2 regions of the Macrococcus epidermidis genome follow, and region 2 is predicted to be linked to the other one. Evidence: a T-box and tRNA genes for the amino acid it is inferred to sense, from the RefSeq annotation. Region 2 holds a T-box; the other holds one or more tRNA genes.
The links. A T-box is a leader RNA that pairs with one kind of tRNA and senses whether it is charged. The one in region 2 lies ahead of serS (serine--tRNA ligase), so its partner is inferred to be a tRNA-Ser.
Positions count from the first base shown of each region.

Region 1 (16,815 bases), 580 kb from region 2:
CCGTACTGTATTGATGAGTACACATATTTTAACGACGGCAGAACGTTATTGTGACTCATTTTTACTGATGCACCATGGTAAACTAATCGGTAAAGGTACGATTAATGATTTAAGGATGCAGTTTAATATGCCAAATGCCACACTGGATGAAATTTATATTTATGCAACAGGTGATGCGCATGAATAAGGCAGTTCAACTTTTTAATCAAAGGCGCGTGAAGAACCAAAAAGAGGTAGCTTATTATAGTAAGTTTATCTTTAACGGTCATTTTGTCGTGTTCTTATCAATTGCTTTTGGTGCATTGATGTTACAGTATTCACAAATGGTGAAACACTTATCACCGCACATCAATTATCATCTTATTATTGCAGTAGCACTTGCTGTATTGACCATTACAAATATCAGAACATTTGTCAGACCGGCAGATCAGATTTTTTTACTGAATTTTGAACAGCATATGAATGCTTATTTTAAATCAGCGATGATAAGAAGTGCTTTGATTCGAAGTGTTATTTTTGTCATTGTAGCAGCTTTATTTATGCCGCTTTATTTTAATGCAGCAGATTCCTCGATGATAGGATATATTTGTGCTGTTATTTTAGGGATCGTAATGATTATCGTAGGAATCTGGATTCGTTTTTTAATGATGAAGTTAGATATTGAGCAACATTTAATCAGTCTGCTGATCTTTTTGATGGCGTTGTCGGGTATTTATACTTCGCTTGAAGGTTTGCCGATTACTATCATTCCGATTATCATTTTTGGGATTGGTCTTGTTTATCTGCTTAATAAGAACGCACAGTATCGTACAGTAAACTGGCATGCAATGATTGATTACGAAGAACGATTGACACATCAACAAAATAAGACCATTAATATGTTTACAGATGTAAAAGGAATGAAAGATACCGTTAAACGACGTCGTGTACTTGATGTCTTATTACCTAAGCATAAATCAAAGTACAATCAGCAACATATGTTTGAGTTTTTATTTATCAGAAATTTTCTACGTAGTAGTGATGCATTATGGATTATCATTCGATTAATCTTAATCGCAGCTGTAGTGATGTGGATTGTGAATCAGGAAATCATTGCAATGATTATCGGCGCATTTTTAGTGTATGCAATCGTTTTACAGACATCGCAATTTTATAAACAACAGGCATTTCAGTTGTGGCCACAAGTTTGGCCGGTGCCGGAAAGTTTAGTGTTAACTGGTTTCAAACAGTTTATGCGTAAACTCGTATGGCTTACAACAATTATTATTGCGGTTATCTATTTGATATTATATCCGGCGCATTTTTATTATGCCGCTGTCTTTTTTCTGCTAATGCTCTGGACGATGCATAATGTAACAGAAAAAATTGAAAAACGTATGAAGTTATTAAAGGATTGAGACATGTGTCTCAATCCTTTTTTAATCTTCTGCTTCTGTTAACTCTTCAGGTTTTTCAACATATAAATATTTTGAATAATAGATATTTGCCATAATATCTTCTGATTGATACATTGACAACGCTTCTTTACTGAAGTTTTCTCTGAAGAAGCTGCTCTTTCTAAAGTCATCTATCTGACTCTTTCTATCAAACTGGAAAGTCGCAACATATGTTTCGCCACGTTTAGGACGTAATAGACGGAAAGCCTGATATCCTTCGTAATCGTTTAGTTTTTCTAATGGTAATAATTTCGTATCAAAGACTTCCTGACGCGCTTCTTTCACAATAAAATAGAGTAATAAAGTCGGTTTCTCAAGTAGTTTACCATCGTTGATAACGTTCGTGAATGACTGAGGTGCACTAAACACTGATTTATCATCTGTTTCTTCATATAAATAGGCGTTATCTTCATTATAGAAAGATAATATTTGTCGTTTTGAATATTTCTTTTTTATTTTATCCAGGAAAAAGCTGGAACCATAAGTTATATAAGTATACATCGTTATCATCCTCTCTTTATTTATGTATACCCAAAATACAAGATTTATGTCAGTTTAATGACATTAGTTTTTTATGATACTTTATAATAATTGTTATGATAAAATCAGACTATATACGAAAAAATTGGGGGAAGTTTGTTTGAATTCATTTAACGATACGATTTTAAAAGCAGCAAGAGGGGAAAAAGCAGAACATACACCGGTCTGGTTTATGAGACAGGCAGGACGTAGTCAACCTGAATACCGTAAAATTAAAGAAACGCACAGTTTATTTGAGATTACACATGATCCAGAACTTTGTGCATATGTCACAAAGTTACCGGTTGATCAATACAATACGGATGCAGCAATTCTTTATAAAGATATTATGTCTCCGCTTGGAGCAATTGGTGTTGACGTTGAGATTAAATCTGGTATTGGACCGGTAATCGATAATCCAATCCGTACGATACAGGATGTATCTCGTTTAGGTGAGATTCATCCTGAACAAGATGTACCTTACATTTTAGATACGATCAAGTTATTAACGCAGGAACAGTTAAATGTACCATTGATCGGCTTTACTGGTGCTCCGTTTACTTTAGCGAGTTATATGATTGAAGGTGGGCCATCTAAAAACTACAACAAAACAAAAGCGATGATGTATGAGCAACCTGAAGCATGGCATATGCTGATGGAGAAACTAGCTGATATGTGTATTACATATACGCACGCACAAATCGATGCTGGTTGTAAGATGATTCAAGTATTTGATTCATGGGTTGGGGCATTAAATAAAGCAGACTATCATCAGTTTATAGCACCACATATGACAAGAATTTTCGCTGGTATAAAAGAAAAACAAGTACCAGTCATTACATTTGGTGTGGGTGCAAGTCACTTGATCGAAGAGTGGAATGCTTTACCTGTTGATGTATTAGGATTAGACTGGCGACTGCAAATCGAAGAAGCACGTGCAAAAGGGATTACAAAGACCTTAATGGGCAACCTGGACCCTGCAATCTTACTTGCGCCATGGGAAGTGATTGAATCTCATCTTAAACGTATTCTAGATCAGGGATTACAGTCAGACAGTTATATCTTTAATTTAGGTCATGGTGTATTTCCGGAAGTTCAACCGGACACTTTACGTCGTGTAAGTGCTTTTGTACATGATTATTCAGCGAAATATAAAGCTTAAAATTTGGGGGAAGAATGAATGACTAAAAAGGGATTACTCGTTATGGCTTACGGTACGCCATATAAAGAAGAGGATATTGAACCATACTATACACATATTAGACATGGTAGAAAACCATCTGAAGAAAGTTTACAGGATTTAAAAGATCGCTATAAAGCAATCGGTGGTATCTCACCGCTAGCAGGGACAACAGAACGCCAGGCAGAAGCTTTAGTGAAAGCATTAAATGAAGCTACAGGTGAGGACTATCAATTATATATCGGTCTAAAGCATATCGCACCTTTTATAGAAGATGCAGTAGAAGCGATGCATAATGATGGTATTACTGAAGCGGTAACAATTGTCTTAGCACCACATTATTCTAACTTCTCAGTAGGAAGTTACAATAAACGTGCAGCAGAAGAAGCAAGTAAATATGGTATTCAACTTAAACATGTTGAATCATTCTATAATCAGGATAAATTTATTGCATTCTGGACAGATCAAGTGAACAGCACACTAGATACAATTCCACAGACTGATTGGGAAAAGACAGTGTTGATTGTCAGCGCGCATAGTCTGCCGGAGAAAATTAAAGCAGCAGGCGATCCTTATCCAGATCAATTAGAAGATACTGCAACAATGATCATGGACAATTCTAAAATTTTAAATGTTGAAACTGGATGGCAGTCAGAAGGTAATACACCAGATCCTTGGTTAGGACCTGATGTACAGGATTTAACACGTAAATTACACGAAGAAGAACAGTATGAACATTTTATCTATACACCAGTAGGATTTGTCTGTGAACATTTAGAAGTATTATATGATAATGATTATGAATGTAAAGTCGTGTGTGACGATTTAAATGTGAAATATTATCGCCCTGCGATGCCGAATACGGATGAACGTTTTATTGGTGCGATGGTGGATGAAATTCAAAGTGTATTAAATCAATAGAAATGAGTGTTTAACATGGCAAAGAAATGTGCAGTGATCGGCGCAGGTATTACCGGATTATCAGCAGCGTACTATCTGCAAAAAGAAGATTCATCGATTGAAATTGATATATTAGAGGCGAGTGACGTACCAGGTGGTAAGATAAAAACTTACCAAAAAGACGGGTATACGATAGAATTAGGTCCAGAATCATATCTTGGACGTAAAAAGATTATGACAGAACTTGCTGAAGCAATCGGTTTAAAAGATGAAATTGTAGTAAATAATACCGGAAAATCATATATTTATGCCAAAAATAAACTTTATCCAATACCTGGTGGTTCAATATTAGGTATTCCGACTGAGATGAAACCATTTTTATCAACACGTCTGATCTCACCAATCGGAAAATTGCGTGCAGGAATGGATTACTTGATTCAACCAAAACCGATGGAACCGGATGTTTCAGTCGGTGCTTTTTTCAGACGACGTTTAGGCAATGAAACTTTAGAAAACTTGATAGAACCATTGTTATCAGGTATATATGGTGCTGATATTGATAAGTTAAGTTTAAAATCTACATTCCCGGACTTTAAAGCGACTGAAGAAAAGCACGGTGGTCTTATAAAAGGAATGCATGCTAATAAGAAGAAAGCGCCTAAAAGTAAAGGACCAGTTCAGGGACAGTTTAGACAATTTAAAAATGGCTTAATGAGTTTTATAGAGGCGCTTGTAAAAGACTTAGAGCAAAAAGGTATCTCTATAAAATATAATCATAAAGTTGATGGCATCGAGAAATTAGATAACGGCTATCATATTACTGTAAATGGGGAGAAAGTGTACTACGATAAAGTCATTATTACGGTTCCTCATACAGTATTTCGCAACTGGCTCAATGATGGACCATTAAACTATTTCGACTATATGGAGACGACAAGTGTGGCTACCGTTGTGATGGCTTTTGATGACAGTCAGGTGAATAATAATGAAAATGGTACAGGTTTTGTCATTGCTAAAAACTCTGATACCGTCATCACTGCGTGTACGTGGACAGACAAGAAATGGTCTCATACAACACCACCAGGTAAGACACTGTTACGAGCATATGTTGGTCGTCCTGGCAGCAATGTGGTTAAAGATAATGACGATGCAGCGATTGTGAAACTTGCGCGAAATGATTTAGATAAAATGATGGAAATTAAAGGTGAACCTGAATTTACCATTGTGACAAAATTATTTAACAGTATGCCACAATATGAAGTAGGTCATATTGATCGCATTCGCGCGATTCAGCATTATATTAAGACACAGTATCCTGGTTTAGTGATTACCGGTGCATCTTTTGAAGCGGTAGGACTGCCAGACTGCGTCGCACAAGGACAACGCGCTGCATTACAAATAGCACATGAATAAACAAAACATTGTCTATAATAAATCAGCAGCATTATAATGAAATACAGACACACTTTAGGAGGATGTTATGAAATTTATTCACAATAATAATATAACGGATCCTTCATTGAATTTAGCAATGGAAGAATACGTATTGAAACATTTACCGAAAGATGATTCCTATTTCTTATTCTATGTTAATGAACCATCAATCATTATCGGAAAGAATCAAAATACATTTGCTGAAATTAATCAATCATATGTTGATGAACAAAATATTCATGTTGTTCGTCGTATTTCTGGTGGTGGAGCAGTTTATCATGATTTAGGCAATTTAAATTTTAGCTTCGTAACAAAAGCTGATGAAGACAGTTTCCATAACTTTAAGAGATTTACGATGCCAATCGTAGAGGCACTTAATAAATTAGGTGTCAAAGCTGAGATGACAGGACGTAATGATCTTCAGGTTGGCGAACGTAAAATCTCAGGTAATGCGATGTTTCAATCGGGAGATCGCATGTTCTCGCACGGCACACTGATGTTAAACAGTGATATTGAAGAAGTCGTGAAGAGCTTAACCGTAAGTGAAAAGAAACTCATAACAAAGGGCATAAAATCTATTCGTTCACGTGTAGCAAACATTCAGGAATTTCTTGAAGCACCAATGTCAATGGAAGATTTTAAACAGACATTACTGCATTCAATATTCGATGGTGAGATTGAAGAATATCAACTTCAGGAAGAAGACTGGAAGAAGATCAAAGAAATCAGTGATCAGAAATATCGTAACTATGACTGGAATTATGGGAAAAATCCGAAATATAATTATGAAGTTAAGCAGAAATTCCCTGGAGGTATGTTGGAACTTAAGATTAATGTCATTAAAGGTATGATTGATGATATTAAAATATTCGGTGATTTCTTCGGTGTAGGTGAAGTTACTGAGATCGAACAGAAACTTAAAGGATTACCACATAATCAAAAGGCAGTGAAGGCAGTGTTAGATACAGTAGACTTTGGACATTACTTCGGTAGAGTAACGAAAGAAGAATTTTTAAGTTTAGTTGCAAAATAAAAAAAGACAAATTTTTAGCGCCAATCCTTAAAATTAATTTTTGAGGTATTGGCGCTTTATTTTATCGTATTCAATTTAAATTTCCTCCAGAGCTTTCAATTCACTCGTATACTCTAGAAATGCTTCCTGGTTATGATTTAATAAAGACAAATCAATCTTTTCTTTTAATAATTTCTTTTGATGACTTTTAACAGCTTCGTCAATGATAAGCTCGATATATAAATTATTGAGATTAGATACGAAAGTTTCAAGACCATTTAATTGTGTTTGCTGATTATAGTTCATAAGTATTACCTCCTCAAATGTATTAAAACGAGTATATTATATAATATTCTAAATTGCAATAGTATTCAGAAAATTATATTAATTAACATTAGTTCGTTTTGATTAATAATATATAACCATATTTTTAACTTTGTAAACATATCTTTTTCTAATGTAAACTATGTAAAAAATTTGAGAAAGTTAACAAATGTTAATTGGAATTGTGTATAATATTATCAATATATTGACAAAGGAGAAAGTTGATATGGAGAAATATATTGTTAATGAAAAGACGATGTATATTAAGGCGTATAGAGATGGTAGAAGTGTACTTTCTGAAATTGGTGAATATGGAAGAGAAACATTTATATTTAAAAAGAAGCCATTACATATCATTGAAGACTCATTATTCTTTTATCATGCTTCATATAAAGCGAGAAAAATATCTACGAAGATGATTGCAGAAATTTATACAAAACCACCAATCATCGTACAGCCTGGTACACAAACATATTTCTTTCCGACGCACAGTGATCGAAGTAACGATATGGCCTGGATCAATGTTCACTATGTAAATCGATTTCACGCAGGTGAACATTATGATACTGTTGTAGAATTTGATGATCAGTCACAAGTATCTTTTCCGGTGACAACGTATACTTTTAATACGCAGTATTTGCATGGGATTAAACTGGAATATTGTGTAAGAGCAAAAGCGTTAAAACAAGAAATGTATACACAGGAAACAGTGCATTTTGACAAATGTAGGGCAAATCTATTCGAAATGTTAGCAATGTATGCATTATTAGAGAAAAAGGTGTAAATGTTCCATAAAAATATTTACCAAAAGTATTGACCAATTCATTTCAATTGATATAATAGTATTTGTTGATTGAAATTATTCCACAGTAGCTCAGTGGTAGAGCTATCGGCTGTTAACCGATCGGTCGTAGGTTCGAGTCCTACCTGTGGAGCCATGGAGATGTACTCAAGTTGGCTGAAGAGGCGCCCCTGCTAAGGGTGTAGGTCGGGTAACCGGCGCGAGAGTTCGAATCTCTCCATCTCCGTTACAAAACACTTAGTGTATGCTAAGTGTTTTTTTTAATATTTAAAACAAATTATTGAATAATCTGAACTTTTGAATTATTATAAACTCATTATATTTTTAATATTATGCTCCTTCATAGATGTATTAATTTTATCTATATGACTACAAATTAATACATAACAAAGTATGTGAACGATTTAACAAACTTACTTATTCCTGAGATAAAATAATATTAGATAATCAAATGAGGAGGAAGAAAGTATGAAAATAGTTATGGCAGGCGCAGGTGCAATGGGTGGACGTGTAGGTCTTTATTTAACTGAAAGTGGACAAGATGTGGTGATGCTTGATAAATGGCAGGACCATGTTGATGCGATGAATGATAATGGTGTTACTGTTCATTCTTATGGTGAAACAACAAACCATAAAGTGAAGGCAGTATTTATGGATGACTATAATGAACCGGCAGATTTGGTAATTTTATTAACAAAAGCGTTGACTGCTGAAGAAACAATCGATAATTTAATCAAACAGGGTGTTATTACAAAAGAAACGAAAGTGATGTCTCTGATGAATGGTTTAGGTCATGGTGATATGCTGCTGAAGAAATTGTCGGTTGAGCAAGTTATACTGGCTGTAACAATGTGGTCAGCAGGTTTAAAAGGACCTGGTGAATTAATTTTAGAAGGCACTGGTAATATTGAATATGGATATCCTGATGGGCATGTGGATGCTTTCATTGAACAATTGAAAGTAATTTTAGATGAAGCGAAACTTAACGGTGTGATCAGTAATGATATTGTGACATCAATCTGGAATAAAGCTTTAGTGAACTGCTGCTTCAACACATACTGTTCGGTAACGGATAAACGTATCGGGGATTTTGGTGCATATGAACAAGCAGATGCAATGTTAATCCCATTAGTTAAGGAAATCATTGCAGTAGGGGCTACTAAAGGTGCAAAGCTTGATTTAGATGCAACAATGGAGAAATTCCATAAAATGTACTCACCTGATGTCGTTGGTCTGCATTATCCATCTATGACTCAAGATATTCATAATGGACGTAAGACAGAAGTTGATTACTTAACAGGTGCTGTTAGTCGATTTGGTGATGAAGCAGGGATAGAAACACCATATTGTGATATTTTAACGCATTTAGTACATCAAATTGAAAAGTAATAGAATAGATCTTGGTTTTTTACCAGACATGTAACAACATGTCTGGTTTTTTGATGGTTAGAATAAACCAAATATATCACTAGATTACCTACAAGAACATACTTTTATACAACATTCGTATGAAATATGCCTCTAAAGATAAAATTTACACTTTTTTAATGTTGCGTTCACAAACTTAAAATGATATATTTTAAAAGTACTCTTTTTACGAGAGACAACATATTATTATCGCGGGATGGAGCAGTCTGGTAGCTCGTCGGGCTCATAACCCGAAGGTCGGTGGTTCAAATCCGCCTCCCGCAATTATTAGTGGTCCCGTGGTGTAGCGGTTAACATGCCTGCCTGTCACGCAGGAGATCGCGGGTTCGATTCCCGTCGGGACCGCCATTTTGGCTCAGTAGCTCAGTCGGTAGAGCAATGGATTGAAAATCCATGTGTCGGCGGTTCGATTCCGTCCTGAGCCATCTTTTTAAAATAAATTTGGCGATTGTGGCGAAGTGGTTAACGCATCGGATTGTGGTTCCGACACTCGTGGGTTCGATTCCCATCAGTCGCCCCATTTGTAACGCGGGTGTAGTTTAGTGGTAAAACCTCAGCCTTCCAAGCTGATGTTGTCGGTTCGATTCCGATCACCCGCTCCATTATTATTCCACAGTAGCTCAGTGGTAGAGCTATCGGCTGTTAACCGATCGGTCGTAGGTTCGAGTCCTACCTGTGGAGCCATTTTGGCCCCTTGGTCAAGCGGTTAAGACACCGCCCTTTCACGGCGGTAACACGGGTTCGAATCCCGTAGGGGTCATATAATCAGAAGTGAAATATCGCTTCTGATTTTTTTTTAATTATTATGGATCGTTGTCCGAGTTGGCCGAAGGAGCACGCCTGGAAAGTGTGTAAACGTCACAAGCGTTTCGAGAGTTCGAATCTCTCACGATCCGTTAAATAATAAAACTACTGTTGATTCTTTAATGAAATCATCAGTAGTTTTATTTCGTTTAATACCTACGTTTATTTTACGTATATACCTACAAATAAAAGTTGCTTTACTATCTATTTTTTAATGTAGAAAGCATGTATAATAAAGTTATTCAAATATTATACTTCTAAAGTTAATTGTGAATTATAATACAAAATAGAAATCATAAGGTGATGAAATGAAAGATAAAGCATCGACACGTAAAGTGTTAGCAGAAATTAACTATCCAGTAAGATATAAACGCTTTTCGAAAATCTTTAAAAGAATTAAAAAATCTGAGCGCCGTTTCTTTATTAAATTATTAAAAGTGATTTGCAAAGATATTAAAAACAAGGAACTGATTCATTTTGCAACTTATAGTCATATTAATTTGAACCAACATGGTTTGTTTATTTTATTAGATGATCGTATTTCTATGGTCCATAGTAAAATGAAATCAAAGCGTATTTACTATGAAGTAATTAAATATGCGGATATAGTTAACATTGATTTTGAGCCTGATACTGAAGGGGAATATGGAGAGTTATTCTTCAAATATAAACGAAAGAAATTAAGTGAAAAATCAGTAACTTTACGAATGATTAAAAGTAAAGACTTGCCTGAAATTGTGGAATTTATTAGAATTAAAATGTCTGAGACAATATAAAGGGGGACATTAACAATGGCAAATATCGATAAACTCGTATCATATGCTGAACTTAAATTAGGTCAATTTGGTTCAGATTACCGTGAAAATCACGAAGAAGATAAAGTGCAGGAGATTCAACCACGCAGCTATGATGTGAATGGAACTTCTATCGATGTGCATTATGATGCACAAAGTTACGTAATTGATTTAACAAAATCTGGTGTACGTGATGTCACAGAAGAAGATGCACAAGCAGTTGTAGCAAGATTAAAAGAATTCTTCAATCAAAAATAATAAAAATAATAATAAAAAAATCGTGAGACTAGATAATAGCCTCACGATTTTTTAAATTGCAGTTAATGCTGCGAGATATAAGCCTAGTGCAAATAAGAATCCGAATACGGTGTTGAATTGTCCCGTAACTTTCATTGCAGGCATGAGTTCAATCGGTGTATTGCCTTTAAAGAAGCGATTTACTGCTTTGATTGGTAAGTTAAAGCTTAACAATACAAGTAATAAAAATGGTGAACCATATGGTTTATAGAATACTGTATACAGTACTACCAGGAAACTGATTAAGTATAATAATGCCATTGTAATAATTGCGATTGTTTTCCCGACTAAGATAACATATGTCTTTCTGCCACTCGCTTTATCTTTTACACGGTCACGAATATTATTAGCCATATTAATCATGCCGATATTGATTGAAACTGGAATTGACATAATTGCAGGGTACCATTCTAGATGTCCCACCTGAATGTAGAATGTAATCATAATGATTACAAATCCCATAAAGAATCCTGCAAAGATTTCACCGAATGGTGTCCATGAAATTGGAACGGGGCCACCTGTATAGAAATAACCTACTGCCATACATACAATTCCAACAAGTAAGATTAACCATGACGATTGAGAACAAATATAAAGACCTAATATGGCTGCAATAATATAAAAAGCAATCGCTAAATTATATACTGACTTAGGACTCATACCATTTCTTACGATTGCACCACCGATTCCGACCGATGTATGATCATCCAGTCCGCGCTTATAATCGAAATATTCATTAAACATATTTGTTGCCGCTTGTATTAGTAAGCACGCAATAAGCATGATAATTAATAGATCGATACGGATATCAGTGAAATATTTTGCGCATGCTGTTCCGACAAGTACAGGTACGAAACTTGCTGTTAAAGTGTGTGGTCGCATTAAGTGATAATACTTTGCAATACCAGTGTGTTGTTGTAAATGTTCAGACATATTCATACCTCTTTTATTCTTAATGTATAAATTTTATATTTAATAATAGTCATCGTCAACAAATCTAGCATAATTTGTCCAATAATCATTGAATAATGTTAAAATAATAAGTATATTATTTTGAAGTGAAAGAAGTGTAGCATGTGCCGATTAATCAACAGTTTGAGACGCATTTAACAACGAATAAAATTAATAAAATAGAACAATTTGATTTAGACTTCCAGCTAAATGTTGCATGGATCATGGATTATTTTCATGCATTTGCAGGAGAGCGTTATGTCTTTATCAATAAAGATAAATCTTTTAAGTTAATCGGTATCGGTCATCATTCAGTACTTACAGCAGATACGATTCATCCTGTACATATCGAACGACAGTTTAAGGCGATTGTTCAGGATGCAGCATATATTGGTAATGGTTCGCAGTATGAATTAAAACTTTTTGGTGGCTTCCAGTTTGATAATAATGAAAGTAAAAATTTTTCTGCATATGAAAAGAGTCATTTCATCATTCCGAAAATACAGATTGTAGAAAGCAATGGACACGCTTCAATAATATTTGTTGATCAGTCTTCAGATAAAATACAGATAATTGATGCATTAAGACATCATGCAGCAGAAAAAGTACAAGATAACAAAATAATATCTGCTGAAGATATTGATCTGGACTTATTTAAATCTAATGCACATAAAGCAATATCGATGATGCAGCAAGATAAACTGGAAAAAGTTGTGCTTTCAAGAAAAAGAAAGATTACAATGGCACGCGATATCGATATATTGCCACTCATCGAGCAGGCGATGAAAAATCATGAAGTGAGTTATTTTGCTTTAATTGAGTCTGGTGCACAAACATTTATTACAAAGACACCTGAACAGCTTGTTGCGGTGCAGGATGGCATCCTTCATACAAATGCCATTGCCGGAACGATGGGCAAAAGTATTGATAATGCGAAACAAAAGTTACTGGATGATGAAAAGAATCTATATGAACATAAAATCGTTGTAGAAAGTATAAAGGAAGATTTAGCACCGTTTACAAATGAGATTACTTTAAAACAATCACCGGATATATTAGAAAATCAATTTTTCTATCATTTATATACACCGATCAATGCGAAGTTGAATCGTGGTGGATTATTAGAAGTAACTGAAAGTCTACATCCAACACCTGCGCTAGGTGGTTTTCCGAAACGTGCGGCGATGCATTTCTTAGCGGAAGCAAATGAAGGGCGTGGATTATACGGGGCACCATTAGGTTATGTTGATTTAAATGATGAAGGTGAGTTTATCGTTGCCATCCGTTCGATGGTGATCCAGGATAACACTGCGATGCTCTTTGCAGGATGTGGCATTGTTAAGTCAAGTGTTGTAGAGAGTGAAGTTTATGAAACAGAAATTAAATTTAAACCGATGTTAGAAATGTTAGGAGTAAATGAAGATGAATGACGCGTTAACTAAACAAGTGTTTCATTTCGTTAAATCATTATATGATTATGGTGTACATGAGATAGTGATTTCACCTGGATCACGCTCAACACCAGTTGCGATAGCATGTGAACTTCATCCAAAGATGAAGACGTATATTCATCCAGATGAACGCAGTGCAGCTTTCTATGCACTTGGACTAATGAAAGCAACGAACAAGCCGGTTGCTGTACTCTGTACATCTGGTACTGCGGCAAGTAACTACACACCGGCAGTGTCTGAGTGTTTTATCAGTCATATGCCACTCGTTGTGATTACGAGTGACAGACCCCATGAACTGCGCAATGTCGGTGCACCACAGGCGATTAATCAAGTAGGGATGTTTAGCAATTTTGTTCAATATGAACGTGACTTTCCGATCGCAGATGATACAGATGAATCGATTCAATTTATCGATGCTGTAATGATGCAGTCTAGTCGTTATTTCAGTGGACCGATGAAAGGCCCGGTACATTTCAATATACCTTTCAGAGAACCATTGATGCCGGACTTTGAGCTAGCAGAAATGATGATGATCAACCCAAAGGTTCAGGTTAGTTATCAGAAGACATTTGATGTCAATACAGTCAAACCAATCATTCGTCAGGAAAAAGGCATTATAATCGTTGGTGATTGTCAGCTGGAAGATTTAACACAGATGCTTGTCTTTTCTACAATACATAATATACCGATTATTGCAGATCCGCTCAGTCAGATTCGTGATTTAAAACATCCGAATGTTGTGACAACAGGAGACAGTATCTTTAAAGTCATTAAAGATATTCAGCCGGGATATATTATTCGTGTCGGTAACGCAGTTGTATCGAAAGCGATCAATCAATGGATTAAAGCACAGACGGCACCACAAATTTTAATTCAACCAAGAATTCAGCCTAATACATTTCCGAAAGTGCCGGATTTATTTATCGAAATTACTGCAAACGACTTCTTTAGACAAGTCGCAGAAGAGAAACCAGTCAACAATCAATCATGGATTAAATTCTGGCATACATTAAATGATTTAGTCATCAATCACATTATGCAGCACACACAAACGATATTCGACGAAGGTAGTGCGATGTATCAGATCTTTAAACAAATCAAGAAGAATGAAGTCATCTTTCTGGGTAACAGTATGCCGATAAGAGATTGCGATACATTCTTTACAAACTTTGAAGGTAAACCGTATTGTAATCGTGGGGCAAATGGTATTGACGGTGTAGTGAGTACGGCGCTTGGAATGTCTCGACATAAAAAGGTGACGTTGATAATTGGTGATATCTCATTTTTCCATGATATGAACGGTCTTGTTATGCAGAAGATGTTATCAGAATATCACCATGCTCATATGATTAATATTGTAGTGATGAATAATAATGGTGGCGGTATATTCAGTTATTTACCACAGTATGAAGATAAGAAGCATTTTGAACGTTTATTTGGCACACCGCTGAATCTCGATTTTGAACATACTGCAAAGTTGTATGACTTTAAATATAAGAAATTTAATGTATTTGATGAAATCACATTACCGAAAGCAAGCGGTCATATTATAGAAATCACTTCTGACCGAGAAGAGAATTTGAAAGCACACAGTGCATTAATTACTACTTTAAAGGCGAAACTCAATGCTGAAATATAAATATTTTAATCGTGATAAAGAAAGTCTTATTGTCATGATTCATGGTTTCCTGGGTAGCAGTCAAACCTTTCTTCCAGCAAAAGAAAGACTGTTGTCCCACACAGATGTGTTATTAGTAGAATGTCCAGGACATGGAGCGGCTTTTAATACGGATGAAACGTGGTCATTTGATGCAATCGCAGCATCGCTAACACAAACATTAACGCGTTATCGAAATCAATATACCGAAATCATTCTGTATGGTTATTCAATGGGGGGGCGTATAGCGCTATATACTGCATTGTATTATCCGGAATTAATCGATAAGCTTATAATCGAAAGTGCGACGCCTGGAATTGAAGATGAGCAATTAAGAAAAGAGCGTATTCAGCAGGATGAAGAACGCAGTAATTGGATAGAAACAGATTATCCGGCATTTATTAAACACTGGGAAAAGCTATCTTTATTTAAAACGTATCATCCGTTAACTGATGCACAGCAAACAAGACAGCGTGAGATAAGAATGCATCACGAACCAATGGGTATTGCTAAAGCTTTAAGAGAATATGGAACAGGCAGACAACCGAATCTCTGGCCGCTTTTACCTAGCTTTAATAAACCGGTCTTATTGCTTACTGGAAGTTTAGATAAGAAGTTTGAATCAATCGCTAAACGTATGGTAGAAGCACTGCCCGATGCCCGACATATGATAATTGAAGCGGGTCATACAATTCATGTGGAGAATTTAAAAATATTTGATACAATAATAGTATCGTTTATCAAGGAGGAAAATCATGACTAGAGTTTGGGAAACATTAAAAGAGTATAAAGAAATAAAATATGAATTTTTTGAAGGTATCGCGAAAATTACGATCAACCGTCCGGAAGTTCGTAACGCGTTTACACCGAATACAGTAATGGAAATGATCGATGCATTCTCTCGTGCACGTGACGATCAAAGAGTAGGTGCAATCATCTTAACAGGAGAAGGTGACTTAGCATTCTGTTCAGGTGGCGACCAAAAAGTACGTGGCCATGGTGGTTACGTAGGTGATGATAATATTCCACGTTTAAATGTATTAGATTTACAACGTTTAATCCGTGTTATTCCTAAACCAGTTGTCGCGATGGTTCGTGGCTATGCAATCGGTGGTGGACACGTATTACACATCGTATGTGACTTAACAATCGCTGCTGACAATGCACGTTTCGGTCAAACTGGACCAAAAGTAGGTTCATTTGATGCTGGATATGGTTCAGGTTATTTAGCAAGAATCGTTGGACATAAAAAAGCACGTGAAATCTGGTACTTATGCCGTCAATATGATGCGCAGGAAGCATTAGATATGGGCTTAGTTAATACAGTAGTACCTTTAGACCAAATTGAAGATGAAACTGTACAATGGTGTAAAGAGATGTTACAACATTCTCCAACAGCATTACGTTTCTTAAAAGCTGCGATGAACGCTGATACTGATGGACTAGCTGGTTTACAACAATTCGCTGGTGACGCTACATTACTTTACTACACAAGTGATGAAGCGAAAGAAGGTCGTGACGCATTTAAAGAAAAACGTCAGCCGAACTTCGATCAATTCCCTAAATTCCCATAAGCAAGAGAGTGAAGCACCCTTTTTTTGGGGTGCTTTTTTTGTTAACAAAATTTACGTAAAATTAATTTGTTAATTTTTGTGTTCATTTGTATATTATATGTGAGGTGATGATATGTTTCTGAAATTATATGATTTTAGTGATTATGAACAATATTTGTGGGAAGTTAAGAATCGTATAGAATTGGACAGTTTTGATGAATCACAGTTATATACATTTGAACGTGGGTATATGGGAGAGAGAATATGCTATGA
Region 1 covers NZ_CP073819.1:1,907,735-1,924,549, reverse strand. The annotation lists gene KFV12_RS10190 (ABC transporter ATP-binding protein) at 1-187, shown strand, start outside; gene KFV12_RS10185 (ABC transporter permease) at 180-1,397, shown strand; gene KFV12_RS10180 (hypothetical protein) at 1,419-1,937, opposite strand; gene hemE (uroporphyrinogen decarboxylase) at 2,077-3,117, shown strand; gene hemH (ferrochelatase) at 3,136-4,056, shown strand; gene hemY (protoporphyrinogen oxidase) at 4,072-5,448, shown strand; gene lplA (lipoate--protein ligase) at 5,516-6,502, shown strand; gene KFV12_RS10155 (IDEAL domain-containing protein) at 6,578-6,787, opposite strand; gene KFV12_RS10150 (competence protein ComK) at 7,032-7,589, shown strand; tRNA gene KFV12_RS10145 (tRNA-Asn) at 7,669-7,743, shown strand; tRNA gene KFV12_RS10140 (tRNA-Ser) at 7,745-7,833, shown strand; gene KFV12_RS10135 (ketopantoate reductase family protein) at 8,076-8,996, shown strand; tRNA gene KFV12_RS10130 (tRNA-Met) at 9,226-9,299, shown strand; tRNA gene KFV12_RS10125 (tRNA-Asp) at 9,308-9,383, shown strand; tRNA gene KFV12_RS10120 (tRNA-Phe) at 9,388-9,460, shown strand; tRNA gene KFV12_RS10115 (tRNA-His) at 9,480-9,555, shown strand; tRNA gene KFV12_RS10110 (tRNA-Gly) at 9,564-9,637, shown strand; tRNA gene KFV12_RS10105 (tRNA-Asn) at 9,645-9,719, shown strand; tRNA gene KFV12_RS10100 (tRNA-Glu) at 9,724-9,795, shown strand; tRNA gene KFV12_RS10095 (tRNA-Ser) at 9,843-9,931, shown strand; gene KFV12_RS10090 (PH domain-containing protein) at 10,148-10,615, shown strand; gene KFV12_RS10085 (hypothetical protein) at 10,631-10,891, shown strand; gene KFV12_RS10080 (1,4-dihydroxy-2-naphthoate polyprenyltransferase) at 10,943-11,863, opposite strand; gene KFV12_RS10075 (isochorismate synthase) at 12,007-13,311, shown strand; gene menD (2-succinyl-5-enolpyruvyl-6-hydroxy-3-cyclohexene-1-carboxylic-acid synthase) at 13,298-14,971, shown strand; gene menH (2-succinyl-6-hydroxy-2,4-cyclohexadiene-1-carboxylate synthase) at 14,958-15,752, shown strand; gene menB (1,4-dihydroxy-2-naphthoyl-CoA synthase) at 15,742-16,563, shown strand; gene KFV12_RS10055 (nuclease-related domain-containing protein) at 16,676-16,815, shown strand, end outside.
Region 1: it encodes a tRNA-Ser, which carries the amino acid that the T-box ahead of serS (serine--tRNA ligase) is inferred to sense. The anticodon was not compared.

Region 2 (16,815 bases):
TTCGATATCTACACCACGCTTTTTAATAGAATATGCTTCAGGATAAACGATAATATCTTTAATAACGATATCTGTCGACTCTTCTTTTTCTTCAGTTTGTGCCTGTGTGTAATGACGACGTAAATTCGCTTTAACACGGGCAATCAATTCGCGTGTTGAGAATGGTTTCGTAACATAATCGTCAGCGCCTAACTCTAAGCCTAATACTTTATCAATTTCAGAGTCTTTAGCTGTTAACATAATAATCGGCATATCATATTTCTTACGCACCTCACGACATACTTCCATACCATCACGACCAGGTAACATGATATCTAACAATACGATATCTGGTTGCACATCATAGATAAGATCTACAGCATCATCACCGTCATAAGCAACATGTACTTCATAGCCTTCTTTTTTCAAGTTAAATTCTAATATATCTGCAATCGGTTTTTCATCATCTACAACAACGATTTTTCTCGACATTGGCGTCCCTCTTCTCTGGTAAAATTCAATAATATCCTACTCTATAATTTACCACTGTTTTGTACTTTTTTCTATAAGGTCGCATTTTATACCTTCCACATAAAAAAAGAAGCTAGACAAAAGTCTAACTTCTAAATATGAATGAGTAAGGCGATTGCCTTACTAATTAGCGGTCCCGACGGGAATCGAACCCGCGATCTCCTGCGTGACAGGCAGGCATGTTAACCGCTACACCACGGGACCTTATGTATTAAATTAAATGGTGACCCCTACGGGATTCGAACCCGTGTTACCGCCGTGAAAGGGCGGTGTCTTAACCGCTTGACCAAGGGGCCATTAATTAATAGCACAAGATTGATTATAGCATGTTGAATTTACATTTATCAAGCATTATTTTTAAAAAATATTAAAAAATTTAGTATAATTGATATATATATACTCTGAATTATTAAAGAAAGGAGCATGTTATGTCGATACCCTTGGAAAAAGTGGTAAAACAACACAAAAAGCTGCCTTTAAAAGAAAAGATTAAGCGTTTTTCTTTCATTACTTTAGGTGCAATTCTCATGGCAGTGGCACTCGAACTCTTTTTAGTACCTAACAAATTACTCGATGGAGGTATTGTAGGTATTTCAATTATGGCTTCACATTTACTTGAACTACCTCTTGGATTATTTATCTTTTTAATAAATATCCCATTCTTTTACCTAGGATATAAACAAATCGGTAAAACATTTGCTCTATCAACTTTATATGCCATTACTATTTTATCAATTGGTACAGCTCTATTACATCCCGTTCCTCCTTTTGCGGATGAGAAATTTCTAGTTACTATCTTTGGTGGGGTGATTCTTGGCCTTGGTGTTGGACTCGTCATTCGTTATGGTGGTTCATTAGATGGCACTGAAATTCTTGCCATTCTTATTAGTAATAAATCTCCGTTTTCAGTCGGAGAAATCGTTATGGTTATTAATTTCTTCATCTATGTTGCTGCCGGATTCATCTTTACATGGGAATCAGCAATGTATTCAGTAATCGCCTATTTTATTGCTTTTAAAACGATTGATATCGTCCAGCAAGGTTTAGATGAATCTAAATCTGTCTGGATTATAAGTGATCAGCACGAAGAAATTGGTGATGCTATTAATGACCGTTTAGGTCGTGGTGTTACATATTTAACTGGAGAAGGTGCTTATACTGGTGAAGATAAGAAAGTTATCTTCTGTGTCATTACTCGTCTAGAAGAATTTAAATTAAAAGACATCGTTAATCATTATGATGAAAGTGCATTTGTTGCAATCGGCAACGTATCGGAAGTTAAAGGCGGAAGATTCAAAAAGAGAGATATTCATTAAAACATACAAAAATAGCAATAAAGTAGTCTATTTTAATAGATTCCTTTATTGCTATTTTTATATTTATCATTTATTTAAAGCTTATTTATCAGTTTGCCATAAATCTTCAAGTAAGTTTGTTTGCGTTCTATCTGGTCCTACTGAGAAGATAGAAATCTTAACATTACATAATTCAGAAATACGCTCTAAATAACGACGTGCATTATCTGGTAATTCTTCCATCGTCTTAACACCAGTAACATCTTCAGTCCATCCAGGTAACTCTTCAAATACTGGCTTACAACGATTTAATGCATTTAAGTTAGCAGGGTATTCAGTAATAATTTCACCATCTAATTCGTATGCCGTACAGATTTTAACAGTTTCTAAACCTGTTAATACATCAATAGAGTTAATTGATAAATTTGTAATACCACTCGCACGACGTGAATGACGTAATACAACTGAATCAAACCAACCTACTCGGCGTGGACGTCCTGTTGTTGTACCGTATTCACGACCTACTTCACGGATATGGTGCCCATCTTCATCGAATAGTTCAGTTGGGAATGGCCCATCTCCTACACGTGATGTATAAGCTTTACATACGCCTACAACTTTATCAACAAAAGTTGGTCCTACACCAGTACCAACTGTTACGTTACCTGCAATCGGGTTACTTGATGTAACAAATGGATACGTACCATGATCGATATCAAGCATCACACCTTGTGCACCTTCAAACAATACTTTTTCTTCTGCTTCGAAAGCGTCATCTAATACTTTTGCAGTGTCCACTGTGTATTGTTTCAATCGTTGTCCTGCAGCAAAGTAAGGTTCAAAGATTTCATCAAAAGTGAATCCTTCAGCATTGAACATTTTTTCGAATAATTCATTTTTAGCGTTTAAGTTTTCTTCTAACTTTGCTCTAAATGTTTCTTCGTCCAATAAATCAGCCATACGAATCCCGATACGTTGTACTTTATCAACATATGCCGGTCCAATACCTTTTTTCGTTGTACCGATTTTATTGTCGCCACGCTTTTCTTCTTCTAATTCATCTTGTTTTAAATGGTACGGTAAAATAACTTGGGCACGATTTGAGATACGTAAGTTATCTGTACTTATACCACGTTCATTTAATGCATCTAATTCTTTTAATAAAGCAACCGGATCTACAACAACGCCATTACCGATTACTGATAATTTATCTGAATAGAAAATTCCTGATGGTACTAAGTGTAATTTATACGTTTCTCCACCGAATTTAATAGTATGACCTGCATTATTACCACCTGAAAAACGAGCAATCACATTTGCCTGTTCAGCTAAAAAATCTGTGATTTTACCTTTACCTTCGTCTCCCCACTGCGTCCCAACAACTACGATTGATGACATGCGTGCACCTCCAAATTTTCTTGACTAACCTTAGCCATTCTATCAATATATAGCTGAAAAATCAACCAAAAACCGAACATTAATAATTATACATAATTTTTCCTCATGAATTAAGGTTTTAAGTATTTAGGAATGTATAAATGAATATTTTTCTTTATTGCATTTGATTTATACTGTTTTTTCGTTTTGAAATTTAATATTTTTATTCAAAAATCAATATAATAAGTACAAACATTCATGAAATTTATTTGTAAATTACAAACAAAAACACGTACTTTAAATATATCCTTTGATTTAAAGTACGTGTTTTATAGTTTTTTTTTACATCATATCCGCATGTGCATAATCAATATCAGTAAATTTGTTATATTGTTTCAAGAAGTGCAGTTTAACAGTCCCTGTAGGACCGTTACGCTGCTTCGCGATAATAATTTCTATCTCCCCATTCTCATCTTGTGCACCTGCATCAACTTCCACTTCTTCGCCATCTTCGCCTTGTCCACGGTTATAATAATCATCACGATACAAGAAGGCAACAATATCCGCATCTTGTTCAATCGATCCGGATTCACGAATATCACTCATCATCGGACGCTTATCTTGTCGTTGTTCTACACCACGAGATAACTGAGATAAAGCGATCACAGGACATTCTAATTCACGTGCTAATGCTTTTAACATACGTGAAATTTCAGAGACTTCTTGTTGTCTATTTTCACTTGAGCGACTTCCAGACCCTTGAATCAACTGTAGATAGTCAATCAATATCATATCCAGTCCATGTTCCTGATGAAGTCGTCTGCATTTTGAACGGATATCTGTAATACGAATCCCTGGCGTATCATCAATAAAAATATTTGTTCGAGATAATTTACCAACAGCGACTGTGAAACGATTCCAATCTTCTCCGTCCATCTGTCCAGTACGCAGTCGATTTGAATCAACATTCCCTGTGCTACAAATCATACGTGTCGCAAGTTGATCCGCACCCATCTCAAGACTAAATATCGCTACCGTATACGGATGATCATTTGTAGCCACCTGTGTGGCAATATTTAAAGCGAACGCTGTCTTCCCAACTGATGGTCGTGCAGCAATAATAATCAGATCATTACGGTTAAAACCTGCAGTCATCTGATCCAGGTCACGATATCCGGTTGGTATGCCTGGCGTTTGCCCTTTATTATTATCAAGTTCTTCCGCATTATTAAAGACTTGTGTTAACACGTCTTTAATTTCTTTAAATCCATCTGCGCCTCGATTGGTTGATACTTCCATTATACGTTTTTCAGCATCTGCAAGTAATGTTTCCAAATCAAGTGACTCATTATACCCATCTGCCATAATACTATCAGCAACATGAATTAAACGACGCTTTACGGCATCACGGTAAACAATATCCACATAGAAATCAACGTTTCTAGCAGTAGGAACTTTCTCTGACAATTCAATAAGATAAAGTTCACCGCCACTCGCTTCAAGCGTTCCGTCCTGCGTCATTTGATTCATAACAGTGATGATATCTACAACATCGTTTTGTTCAGACAAAGTAAGCATTGCCTGGAATATATTCTGATGACTTTGTCTGTAAAAATGTAGCGGCAATAATGTTTCAAGCACAGAAGATAATACTTCATTATCAATAAAGATAGCACCTAATACAGATTGCTCAGCTGTTAAATTAAAAGGCAGTTTCTTACCTTCAAGATAATCTGACATATTATCCTCCTCGAAATTTTATTCTGCTGTAACGTGAACTTTTAATGTACCACTTACTTTATTATGTAATTTAACCGGTACATTCGTATAACCTAGACTTCTGATACCATCATGTAAGTCCATTTTACGTTTATCAAGTTTAATACCGTGTTGCTTATTTAAAGCATCAGCTACTTGTTTAGAACTTACAGATCCAAATAAACGGCCACCTTCACCTGATTTCGCTGTTACTTTTACTTCCAGTGATTCTAATTTCTCTTTTAGTTTTTCCGCTTCTTCTAATTCATGCTGCTTATCTAACTCAACACGTTTCTTTTGTGCTTCTAACTGCTTTAAGTTTCCTGGTGTAGCTTCTACAGCATATTTATTCTTTAATAAGAAGTTATTTGCATAACCTACTGGTACTTCTTTAATTTCGCCTTTTTTACCTTTTCCTTTAACATCTTGCGTAAATATAACTTTCATAACTAATCTTCTCCTTCACTTTGTTCATTTATAGTTTGTTGTAATTGCAAAATTGCTTCATTGATCGTGACATTTTCAAGTTGTGTTGCAGCATTTGATAAATGACCACCGCCACCCATACTTTCCATAACAAGCTGAACATTTATTTCTCCTAACGATCTCGCAGAAATACCGATGACATTCTCTTTTCGCTCTGCCACCACAAAAGATGCTTCAACACCTTCGATACCTAAAAGCTCGTCAGCAGCTTGTGCAACAATAACCGGATGAATGATCTCACCTACCGGGCCATGCGCAATTGCTATGCCATTATCTTCTAACTGCACGGTACGAATAATTTCTGAACGTTTAATATACGTTTCAATATCATCCTTTAAGAAATGCTGACAAAGAATCGTATCAGCACCATGGTTTCTTAAGAAACTTGCTGCATCAAATGTTCTGGAACCTGTACGCAGCGTAAAGTTACGTGTATCAACAATAATACCGGCAAGCATTACCGTTGCCTCTAAACGCGTCAACTTATGTTCTGTCGGTTGATATTCCAGTAATTCAGTTACAAGCTCTGCTGTAGAACTTGCATATTGTTCCATATACACAAGCAGTGGACTATCGATAAATGATTCACCACGACGATGATGATCGATCACCACTTTACGATACGCTTTATTTAATATACTTTCATCAATCACCATTTCAGGTTTATGTGTATCTACGATAACCAATGTCGTCTTCTTCGTCATTAAATTCCATGCTTCTTCAGAAGACACAAATATTTCATCGAGCTCAGGTTTTTCTGCAATTTCAGCCATAACACGGGATAAAGTATCATCAACATCATAATCATTTAAAATGATATTTGCCTTTAAATTGTTCATCTTAGCAAAGCGTGCAACACCAATTGCAGCACCGATCGCATCCATATCAGGACGTTTATGTCCCATAATAATGACGTTTTCACCCTCGATTAAAATATCGCGGAGTGCATGAGAGATAACACGTGCTCTAACGCGTGTACGTTTCTCCATAGGATCAGTTTTACCACCATAGAATCGAACGTTTCCATTCATGTTCTTAATCGCTACCTGATCGCCGCCACGGCCAAGTGCTAAATCTAAACTTGATTGAGCTAAAGTACCAAGATCCAGTAAATTTTCAGAACCTTCACCAATACCGACACTCAAAGTGATATGTGTTTTGATTTCTCGACTTTTATCACGAATATTATCTAATAAATTAAATTTTGTCTCTTCAATTTTATGTAAGATCTTTTGATTAAAGAACATCATATATTGATCTGATTGGTAACGTTTAATGTATACGTTATTTTCTTCAGCCCATTTATTAATTTCAGTCGACATCATACTATTAATTTCCGTACGTTGTGCATCAGCCATGTTTTGTGTAATTTCATCAAAGTTATCCAGGAACAATATTCCAATAATAGGTTTAGCTTCATCATATAATTGTTCTATTTCAACTTTATCGGTAATATCGAAGAAATACAAAGTATTTAAATTTTCACCATATGTTACTTTAAATTTGTAAGATTCAAAGTTGGCAGTAGCTTCTTTTACGCCTGTATTTTTAAGTTGATTCAGCAAATTAGGAAACAAATCATGAATAGATTCTGAAATAATAGGGGCAGTAATCTTCTCATTAATAAAATGATTATGCCATTCAATATGCTCATTTTCATCTAAAAGAATGACACCGATGGGTAATTCACTAATTGCATAACGTTTTCCCTTATCAATAGATGTTGATAAATTCGCAATATAAGATTCGTTGTGTCTGATACCATATCTTAAATAGAAAAGACTGATGCACGTGATGACAAAAAGTATGCCGAATGTAACCATCGCTGTCATAGGATGTACCGTATAAAGTATTCCTGTGACAATAAAAGCTGCGAGACACATAACAATAAATGGCATAATTAATGTTTGCTTATTGTACTTTCTATTCATTGTGACACCTCATTAAATTATTTATTACTTAAACTTTTTCGGCACTCTTTTCTTTAAGTTTACCATCAAATCAATAATTCCGAAAAGTTGCGTAATGGGCGCGTATAAAAACGCGATAAAGAATATAAAAGCTTTGACAATCGGATGAATCTTTCTCATCTTTATAAAATAGCTGTATAAAGATAATCCTTGAATGAATAACATCCACTCTAATACATATCTTAAGTTTATCACGATTCCGAGTGGAACATAATCAGTTTCTGATATTCCAAAATGCGCTAATAGTACAAATAAATAAATAATTAATAGTACTTTCGGCATCTGCCATGTAGATAACGGTCTAAAGTTAGGTGTTGCAATCTTAAACTGGCGTAATGCAGGTAAAGTTATCACCAATTGTAATAAGGCTAATAAAAATAGCGCTAAAATAACAATTCCAGGCACTTGTTTAATCACTTCATTCATACTTGTATTAAACATTTCTAACTGATAAGCAGGAATTGTGCCTTCTTTAACACCTTTAGACAAGTATTCATTATAAATATCAATTGTTGGCTTAAACCACGTCTGTACTTTAGGTAAATAGTCAGTTACCTGAAGGAAGATAATCGATACAAGTGTATATATACTATAAAAAACTGTAAGGATATATAGCATGCGTTCTTTTGATGTACGTTCTATCAATAATTGACCTATGATATACCCAGCAAATATCGATCCCATTATGACCTGCATCGTAAATATCGACATAAAAATAGTAATAAGTATTACGATTAAGCTCATGATATAAAAACTATTACGCGACCTGCAGAACAAATATACAGTCGGTAAAAGCAAAAACGGAGCGATAATGAATGCCATAAATGGCAAGAAATTTATCAGTAACGTTGCCATCATCATAATCATCGTAACGATAATTGTCTTACTTAAATCAAACTTCAACATAAATTCTCACTTTCTAAAAAATATTTCTATAACTATTCTATTTTACAACTTTACTTAAAATACCTCAATGTATGTACATTTTTATTAAAAATACAAAAAAAGACTACCTAATAATTAGGCAGTCTAAAAATTATTAATTAACCTTCGATTGAGAATTCCGCACCAACTTCAAATTTAACGTCTTTACCAACCATAACGCCGCCAGTTTCTAACGCTTGGTTCCAAGTTAAACCATATTTTTCACGGTTGATTGATCCTGATACTACTAAACCAGTCACATCTCCACCAGTCATTGGGTTTTTGTGAACTCCGTTGAATTCTAAATCAAATGTTTCTTCGTTTGTTACATCTTTGATTGTTAAGTCACCTGTGATTGTGTTGTTTGTTAATGATTTAGATACGAAAGTGATTTCTGGGTATTGTTCTACATTGAAGAAATCTCCAGATTTTAAATGACCATCACGATCAGCATTGTTTGTATCAATTGAATCAACTTTAACTGATGCTTTAACATTTAAAGAAGATAAATCATTGATATCACCAGTAACTGTTGCATCGAAATCTGTAAATTCTCCCTTAACTTTTGAAACCATCATGTGTTTAATCGAAAAGTCAATTCCTGAGTGTGTTTTGTCTAAAGTAAAGTTTGTCATTGTTAAATTACCTCTTTCGTTATTTGTTTTAGTTTTTGTTGCTTTGTCTTTACCAAAAAGTTTTTTAAACATATGTAATCATTCCTTATTTCTAACTTATATATTTAATATATCAGATATATTAAATATATGCAAGTATAAAAAATATATTATTTTGTTTTTTTATTTTTTTGATTACCATATGTTTAAAATAAAAAGACAAGATACCTCTTTTACAGATACCTTGTCTAAATTATTTTAAACAATTTATTTTTTTATCCAGATTATTTAATAACTGTTTGTCCGCCCATGTAAGGAACAAGTACCTCCGGAACAGTAATTGAACCGTCTTCGTTTTGGTAGTTCTCAACCACTGCTGCGAACGTACGACCAACCGCAAGTCCTGATCCGTTTAATGTATTCACAAATTCAGCTTTCGCATCTTTATCACGTTTGAAACGAATGTTTGCACGTCTCGCCTGGAAATCAGTCATATTTGAACAAGAACTAATTTCTTTATATGCGTTATAGCTTGGTAACCAAACTTCAACATCATATGTTTTTGCTGCTCCAAATCCAATATCACCAGAACATAAATTAATCGTACGATAAGGGATTTGTAATTTTTCTAATATTGCTTCAGCATGACGTGTCATCTCTTCTAATGCTGCAAATGAATTTTCAGGTGTTTCAAAACGAACCATCTCAACTTTGTTGAATTGGTGCATACGAATTAAACCACGTGTATCACGACCCGCTGATCCCGCTTCACTACGGAAACACGCTGTCATCGCAGTAAATTTAGTCGGTAACATATCAGATGTCATAATTTCATTGCGATAAAAGTTTGTTAAAGGCACTTCTGAAGTAGGGATAGTATATAATCCTTCTTTTTCAACTTTAAATAAGTCTTCTTCAAACTTCGGTAATTGACCCGTACCGAACATAGAATCAGCATTTACAAGTTGCGGTGTCACCATCTCCTGATAGCCATTTTCACGATGAGTATCCAGCATAAAGTTCATTAAAGCACGCTCTAGACGCGCACCATCTTTAGTTAGGAACGCAAATCGTGCACCAGATACTTTAGCAGCACGTTCAAAATCAGCCATCTTTAAATCTTCAACGATATCCCAGTGTGCTTTCGCTTCGAAATCAAACTCACGTGGTGTACCCCATTTACGTACTTCTACATTATCATCTTCATCTTTACCGAAAGGTGTTTCATCACTTACCAAGTTAGGTAAACGTACTAATTTATCACGTAAATCTGTAGATACTGTATTTAATTCTGCATCGATCGTTTTAATCTCATCACCAACTGCGCGCATTGCTTCGATTGCATCATCTGCATTTTCTTTATTACGTTTTTTAAGTGCGATTTCTTCACTTGCTTTATTACGTTTTGCTTTTAACTCCTCAGTCTGTGCAGTCAATTCACGTGTTTTTGAATCTAAATTTAAAATTTCATCGACGATTGACGTATCAATACCACGCATTTCTAATTTTTTCTTAACAAACTCAGCATCATTTCTAAATAATTTAATGTCTAACATGTTGATTGCCTCCTAATTTTATTTTTGGGTACAAAAAAATACCACATCCCAAAAAGGGACGTGGTATTTACGCGTTGCCACCCTAATTAATAGTTAAAACTTTCGTCTCAACTATTCTCTCCATTACATAACGGCTCATCACCGGTTTGCCAAACTTTAATTATGGGTAGAATTTCATGTATGTAGTATCATAGCTTTCACCAACCGCTATGTCTCTAAAAATTACCTCAACATTACTTATCCCAAATGACAAATTTATTATCTTATTTGATAATATAGTATCATATAGATATAAGAATGACAACTATTTATGTCATTCTATAGCGAATAAGGATATCACATTATAAGGAGAATAATAATGCAAATTATTGAGTCTATCAGCATTCCAAAACGCAAAGTACTTACACATAAAGGGGATTACGGTCGCATATTGCTCATCGGTGGCAACCAGAATATGGGTGGGTCTATTATGATGGCAGCTCGTGCTTGTGTATACAGTGGTGGCGGACTCACAACAGTTGCTACACACAATACAAATCATACAGCATTGCATTCAAGATGTCCTGAAGCAATGGTATCTGACATTAATGATATAAAACGTCTGACAAAACTAATAGACAATGCAGATAGTATTTTAATCGGTCCTGGACTTGGTCTGGATTTCCAGGGTAATAATGTTTTAACATTATTATTTCAACACATTCAGGAACATCAAACGTTAATTATAGATGGTGATGCTATTACTATATTAAGCAAATTAAAACATCCATTACCGAAATGTAACGTTATCTTCACACCCCACCAAATGGAGTGGGAACGATTAAGCGGCATTCCTATTGCAGAACAGACACCTGAACGTAACCGTGCTAAAGCTGATGAACTAGGTGCACATGTTATATTAAAGAAACATGAAACAGAATTATATTTAAAAAGCGGTGATTATAAAATTACTGTCGGTAATGCAGCAATGGCGTCAGGCGGTATGGGAGATGCATTAGCAGGTATTATTGCAAGTTTCCTAGGTCAATTCGATACAGAAGAAGCTATTAAACAAGCTGTATTTATTCATAGCTTAATCGGAGATCAATTAGCCCAGGAAATGTATGTTGTACCAGCAAGTCGTATTATCGATGAATTACCATATATGATGAAGAAGTTAGAAGCATAGAAAAAAAGCAATCCTGAATCAACTGATTCAGGATTGCTTTTTCTATTCGCTTGCCTCTATATCTTTAAGCATTTCCGGATCATTCAAATCATTTTCACGATAATGATTGGTATCCGGCATTTTTAAGATAAAATCTTCCTGCAAGGCAAGTTCAACTTTCACGTCTTCAATCTCATAATCAAATACATGACCACCTTGTGTCTCATCATCACTTAAATAATGTACATGATAACCGCCAACACCAATACCCATTATAAAATGGGGTGTATAAAATCCAAACAACGTCCCTTCTGTATCTTGAATATCAAAATAGCCCTGTTCTTTCACTGCTTCGACTAGTTTCGGATAGGGTTGTTGTTGTTTCTTCACTGATCTTGCTTTAATCAATTTAAATTTACCTGTAATCTTTACTGCATGAAAATAGTTCATACCCTGCATTGCTTTTAATATTTCTTCGTCTAACTGTTCTTTATTTAAACTACCTTTAAAAGTTAATGTCTTGGTCGGGTTAAAGTCCATCATACTTGCAAATGGTGTTGTTTCTTCAGGTGATACAATGCGTACTTTCCCTGTACTTTCAATTAAGTATGGTGTGCCGTCCAAAACAATCAGTTCACCATTTAAGCCATCCATTGTTCCGATACCATAATTTCCTGTTGAAAGTACATCTGACAATTTAAATGTACCTTCAAACATACCTCCTACAAGTGCACCCATTGTTGAATATTGATATAAGTTATTCATCGTTATCCTCCTAGTTTGTAGCGTCTGGTAATAAATCTTCCATTAATTTTGCATTGTTGCTATAATCTACAGGAATATCTACGATAACTGGTCCTTCTTCTGCCATTGCTTTCTTCAGTACATCTTCTAATTCACTAGAGTGATTCACTTTATATCCTTTTGCACCCATAGATTCTGCATATTTAACATAATCAACAGGACCTAAGTCAACTGCTGCACCTTTACCATATTTACTTACCTGCTGAAATTTAACCATATCATAATGGCCATCATTCCAAATAAGTTGTACGATTGGCGCTTTAAGTCTTACTGCAGTTTCAAGTTCCTGACCTGAGAATAAGAAACCTCCATCTCCCGCCATAGAAACAATTTTTTTACCTGGTCGGACAATTGATGCTGCAATCGCCCAAGGCAGTGCTACACCTAATGTCTGCATCCCATTTGAGAACAAGAGATGACGTGGTGCATAACTTCTAAAATAACGTGCCATATAAATATATAAAGATCCTACATCTACAGTAACTGTCGTTTCATCATCAATTAATTCACGTACTGCTTTAACGATATGTTTAGGATTTACTTTCTCAGCATTCAAGTAATCTTCAGGTAATTCATATTTCTTTTGAATCATATTTGCAATATTTAATAATATTTTTTGAGCATTTTCATCAAGCTGTATATCATCTGGCTCTAATTTTTCATCTAATCGTTGAATTGTGAGCGCAGTATTACCGATCAATTCCGTTACCGGTGCATAATGATTGTCAATATCACTTTGCACTTCATCAATATGAATAATTGTTTTTTCATTCTCTTTATTCCAAATCACCGGATCATACTCAATTGGATCATAACCCACTGAAATCACTAAATCTGCATGTTTTAATAATTCATCACCGGGTTGATTTCTAAATAATCCAATACGTCCGAAGAAATGTTCTTCTAATTCTCTTGAAATAATGCCAGATCCCTGGAAGGTTTCTACAACTGGTATCGCATTATTCGTCATAAATTTTCTTATTGCGGCAGTATTTTCTTCAGATGATGCACGCATACCAAGTAAAAATACAGGTAACTTGGCTTGTTTAATTCTTTCAGCTAAAGTATCAATTTCAAAATTAGGTGCCGGTCCTAAAACAGGTGGTTCTTTTACTTCTATCGCATTTACCTCCACGTTTTCTGCAGATATAACATCTTGAGGTATACTTACAAAAGCTGCACCTTTACGCCCTTCAACACTGGCACGAAAAGCATTTGTAACTGCTTCAGAAATACTGTTTGCATCCTGAACTTCAACTGAATATTTAGAAACGTGACTCATCAGACCAGCGTTATCTAAAGATTGATGTGTACGTTTTAAACTGTCTTCTCGTTTAACATTACCACCAATCGCAACAACCGGGTCACTTTCAGAATTTGCGGTCACTAATCCTGTCGCTAAATTGGTTACCCCAGGTCCACTTGTTACAAGTACAACACCAGGTTTACCTGTGATACGACCGATACCTTGTGCAATAAGTGCCGCATTTTGTTCATGACGTGTCACAATGACTTCGGGCCCTCTATCTTCTAAAACATCAAATGCTTTATCGATTTTCGCTCCAGGTACTCCAAATACATGTGTCACACCATGATTAATTAATGTATCAACGAATAAATCTCCACCAGATTTTTTCATAATATTAACGCTCCTAATTAGAATTATATTTTTTACAATTTAAATGCTAGTACGAATGCATGCTTACTTCAAATGATACGCCTTTAAAATACATATAAAACGTTTCCAACAATATTGAAGCGTTTTCAATACTGTTCGGGAAATAAAAAAACTAAAGCACAACTTAAAAATTGGGCTTTAGTCTTTTTAATTTATTCTGTTTCTTCTTCGTCTTCAAAAATATCATCGAAAGATGAATTTTCTAAAATATCTTTTTGAGTGTCATCTTCTTCATCTTCAAGCGTACCAACAACATGGCCGTCTTCAGCTTCAATATCTTCGTTGTTATCTTCTAATGCTTCTTCTGTTAATGTCGTTTCTTGTTTGGCTATCACTTCACCGGGCAACTTATCTTCGTCAATTACATCGACGTCTTCTTCTTTCTCTACTTTTGCAACGGTCGCAACAAGTTGTCCTTCACCTAACTTAATTAAACGAACACCTTGTGCTGAACGACCATTTTGAGAGAATTCAGCAACATCTAAACGAATGATTACACCTTGATTCGTCACCAACATAATATCTTCGTCACCGTTAACTGTTGTGATACAAACAAGATTACCGTTCTTCTCAGTAATGCTTGCTGTTTTAATCCCTTTACCACCACGGTTAGAAATACGGTATTCTGCTTCACCCGTACGTTTACCATAACCATTTTCAGTAACAATCAATACTTCATGTTCACCATTAGATTCAATAACGTCAAGTCCTATTACTTCATCGCCTTCGCGTAATGAAATACCTTTTACACCTGCAGCTGTTCTTCCGAGTGGACGCAGTTTATCTTCTTCGAAACGGATGAGTGATGCATTTTTTGTACCGATAATTAGTTGTTTATTACCATCTGTTAAACGTACAGCAATCAGTTCATCGTCTTCTCTAAAGTTAATTGCAATCTTACCGTTTTTATTAATGCGCGCAAAATGAGAAAGATTCGTACGTTTAATAATACCTTGTTTCGTCGCAAATATAATAAAGGCATCTTCACGTTCTAAGTCTTTCACCGCAATCATCGTGCTAATCTTTTCATCTTTTTCCAGTTCTAATACGTTAACGATTGGGATTCCTTTTGATTGACGAGACAGTTCAGGTATTTCATAGCCCTTAACTTTATATACACGTCCCATATTCGTGAAGAATAATACATTATCATGAGTTGACGTCGTTACCATTTGACTAACAAAGTCTTCGTCCAAAGTATTCATACCTTGAACGCCACGTCCACCACGATGTTGTGTACGGTATGTTGATGCTGGTAAACGTTTAATATAGTTATTATGGCTTAAAGTAATAACGATATTTTCTTCATCGATTAAATCTTCATCTTCTAAATGATCAAATCCACCTGCAGTAATTTCTGTACGACGTTCATCGCCATATTTTTCACGGATTTCAATTAATTCTTCACGAATAATTTCCAGTAATTTTTCTTCATCCGCTAAGATGGCTCTTAATTCATCGATATATTTCAGTAATTCCTGGTATTCTTCTTCAATTTTGTCACGTTCAAGTCCTGTTAATCGGCGCAGACGCATATCTAAAATTGCTTGTGCCTGACGCTCAGAAAGCTTAAATTGTTCCATTAAGCCTGCCATCGCTTCAGCATCATTTTTTGAACCACGAATTAAAGCAATAATTTCGTCGATATGATCTAATGCAATACGTAATCCTTCTAAAATATGTGCACGATCTTCAGCTTTCTTCAAGTTATACTGCGTTCTACGACGAACCACTACTTTTTGATGCTCTAAATAATGATAGATTGCTTGTTTGATATTTAAAACTTTCGGTTGTCCATCAACAAGCGCTAACATATTCACACCGAAAGATGTTTGTAATGGTGTTAATTTATATAAATTATTTAAGATCACATTGGCATTCGCATCACGACGAACGTCAATAACGATACGCACACCTTCTTTTAAACTTGTCTCATCACGTAAATCTGTAATACCATCAATCTTTTTATCACGGGCAAGTTCCGCTATCTTCTCTACTAAACGTGCTTTATTCACTTGATAAGGAATTTCTGTTACGATAATTGTTTCTTTACCATTAGGACGTGTTTCAATTAAAGTTTTCGCACGCATAATGATAGAACCACGACCTGTCTCATAAGCACGACGGATGCCACTACGTCCTAGTATTAAGCCTGCAGTAGGAAAATCAGGACCTTGAATAAATTCCATTAATTCAGGAATCGAAATGTCAGCATTTTTACTTAACTCTAACACACCGTTAATCACTTCTGTTAAGTTGTGTGGAGGAATATTTGTTGCCATACCAACCGCAATTCCTGACGCACCATTCACAAGCAGGTTTGGGAATCTAGAAGGTAGCACGACTGGTTCACGTTCGTTACCATCGTAGTTATCTGTAAAATCAATCGTATCTTTGTTGATATCGCGCATTAATTCCATAGCAATCTTAGACATACGCGCCTCAGTATAACGCATCGCAGCTGCACCATCGCCGTCCATAGAACCAAAGTTTCCTTGTCCATCAACGAGCATATAACGATAGCTGAAATCTTGTGCCATACGAACCATTGCCTCATAAATTGAAGAGTCACCGTGTGGGTGATATTTACCCATAACATCTCCTACGATACGTGCAGACTTCTTATAGGGTTTATCTGGCGTCATTCCTTGATTATTCATTCCGTATAATATACGACGATGTACAGGTTTCATACC
Region 2 covers NZ_CP073819.1:9,876-26,690, reverse strand. The annotation lists gene yycF (response regulator YycF) at 1-471, opposite strand, end outside; tRNA gene KFV12_RS00115 (tRNA-Asp) at 642-714, opposite strand; tRNA gene KFV12_RS00110 (tRNA-Glu) at 732-806, opposite strand; gene KFV12_RS00105 (YitT family protein) at 939-1,826, shown strand; gene KFV12_RS00100 (adenylosuccinate synthase) at 1,908-3,203, opposite strand; gene dnaB (replicative DNA helicase) at 3,525-4,922, opposite strand; gene rplI (50S ribosomal protein L9) at 4,941-5,387, opposite strand; gene KFV12_RS00085 (DHH family phosphoesterase) at 5,390-7,357, opposite strand; gene KFV12_RS00080 (DUF2232 domain-containing protein) at 7,382-8,299, opposite strand; gene KFV12_RS00075 (YceI family protein) at 8,440-8,955, opposite strand; gene serS (serine--tRNA ligase) at 9,219-10,490, opposite strand; T-box leader at 10,542-10,749, opposite strand; gene KFV12_RS00065 (NAD(P)H-hydrate dehydratase) at 10,849-11,658, shown strand; gene budA (acetolactate decarboxylase) at 11,701-12,402, opposite strand; gene alsS (acetolactate synthase AlsS) at 12,413-14,080, opposite strand; gene gyrA (DNA gyrase subunit A) at 14,272-16,815, opposite strand, start outside.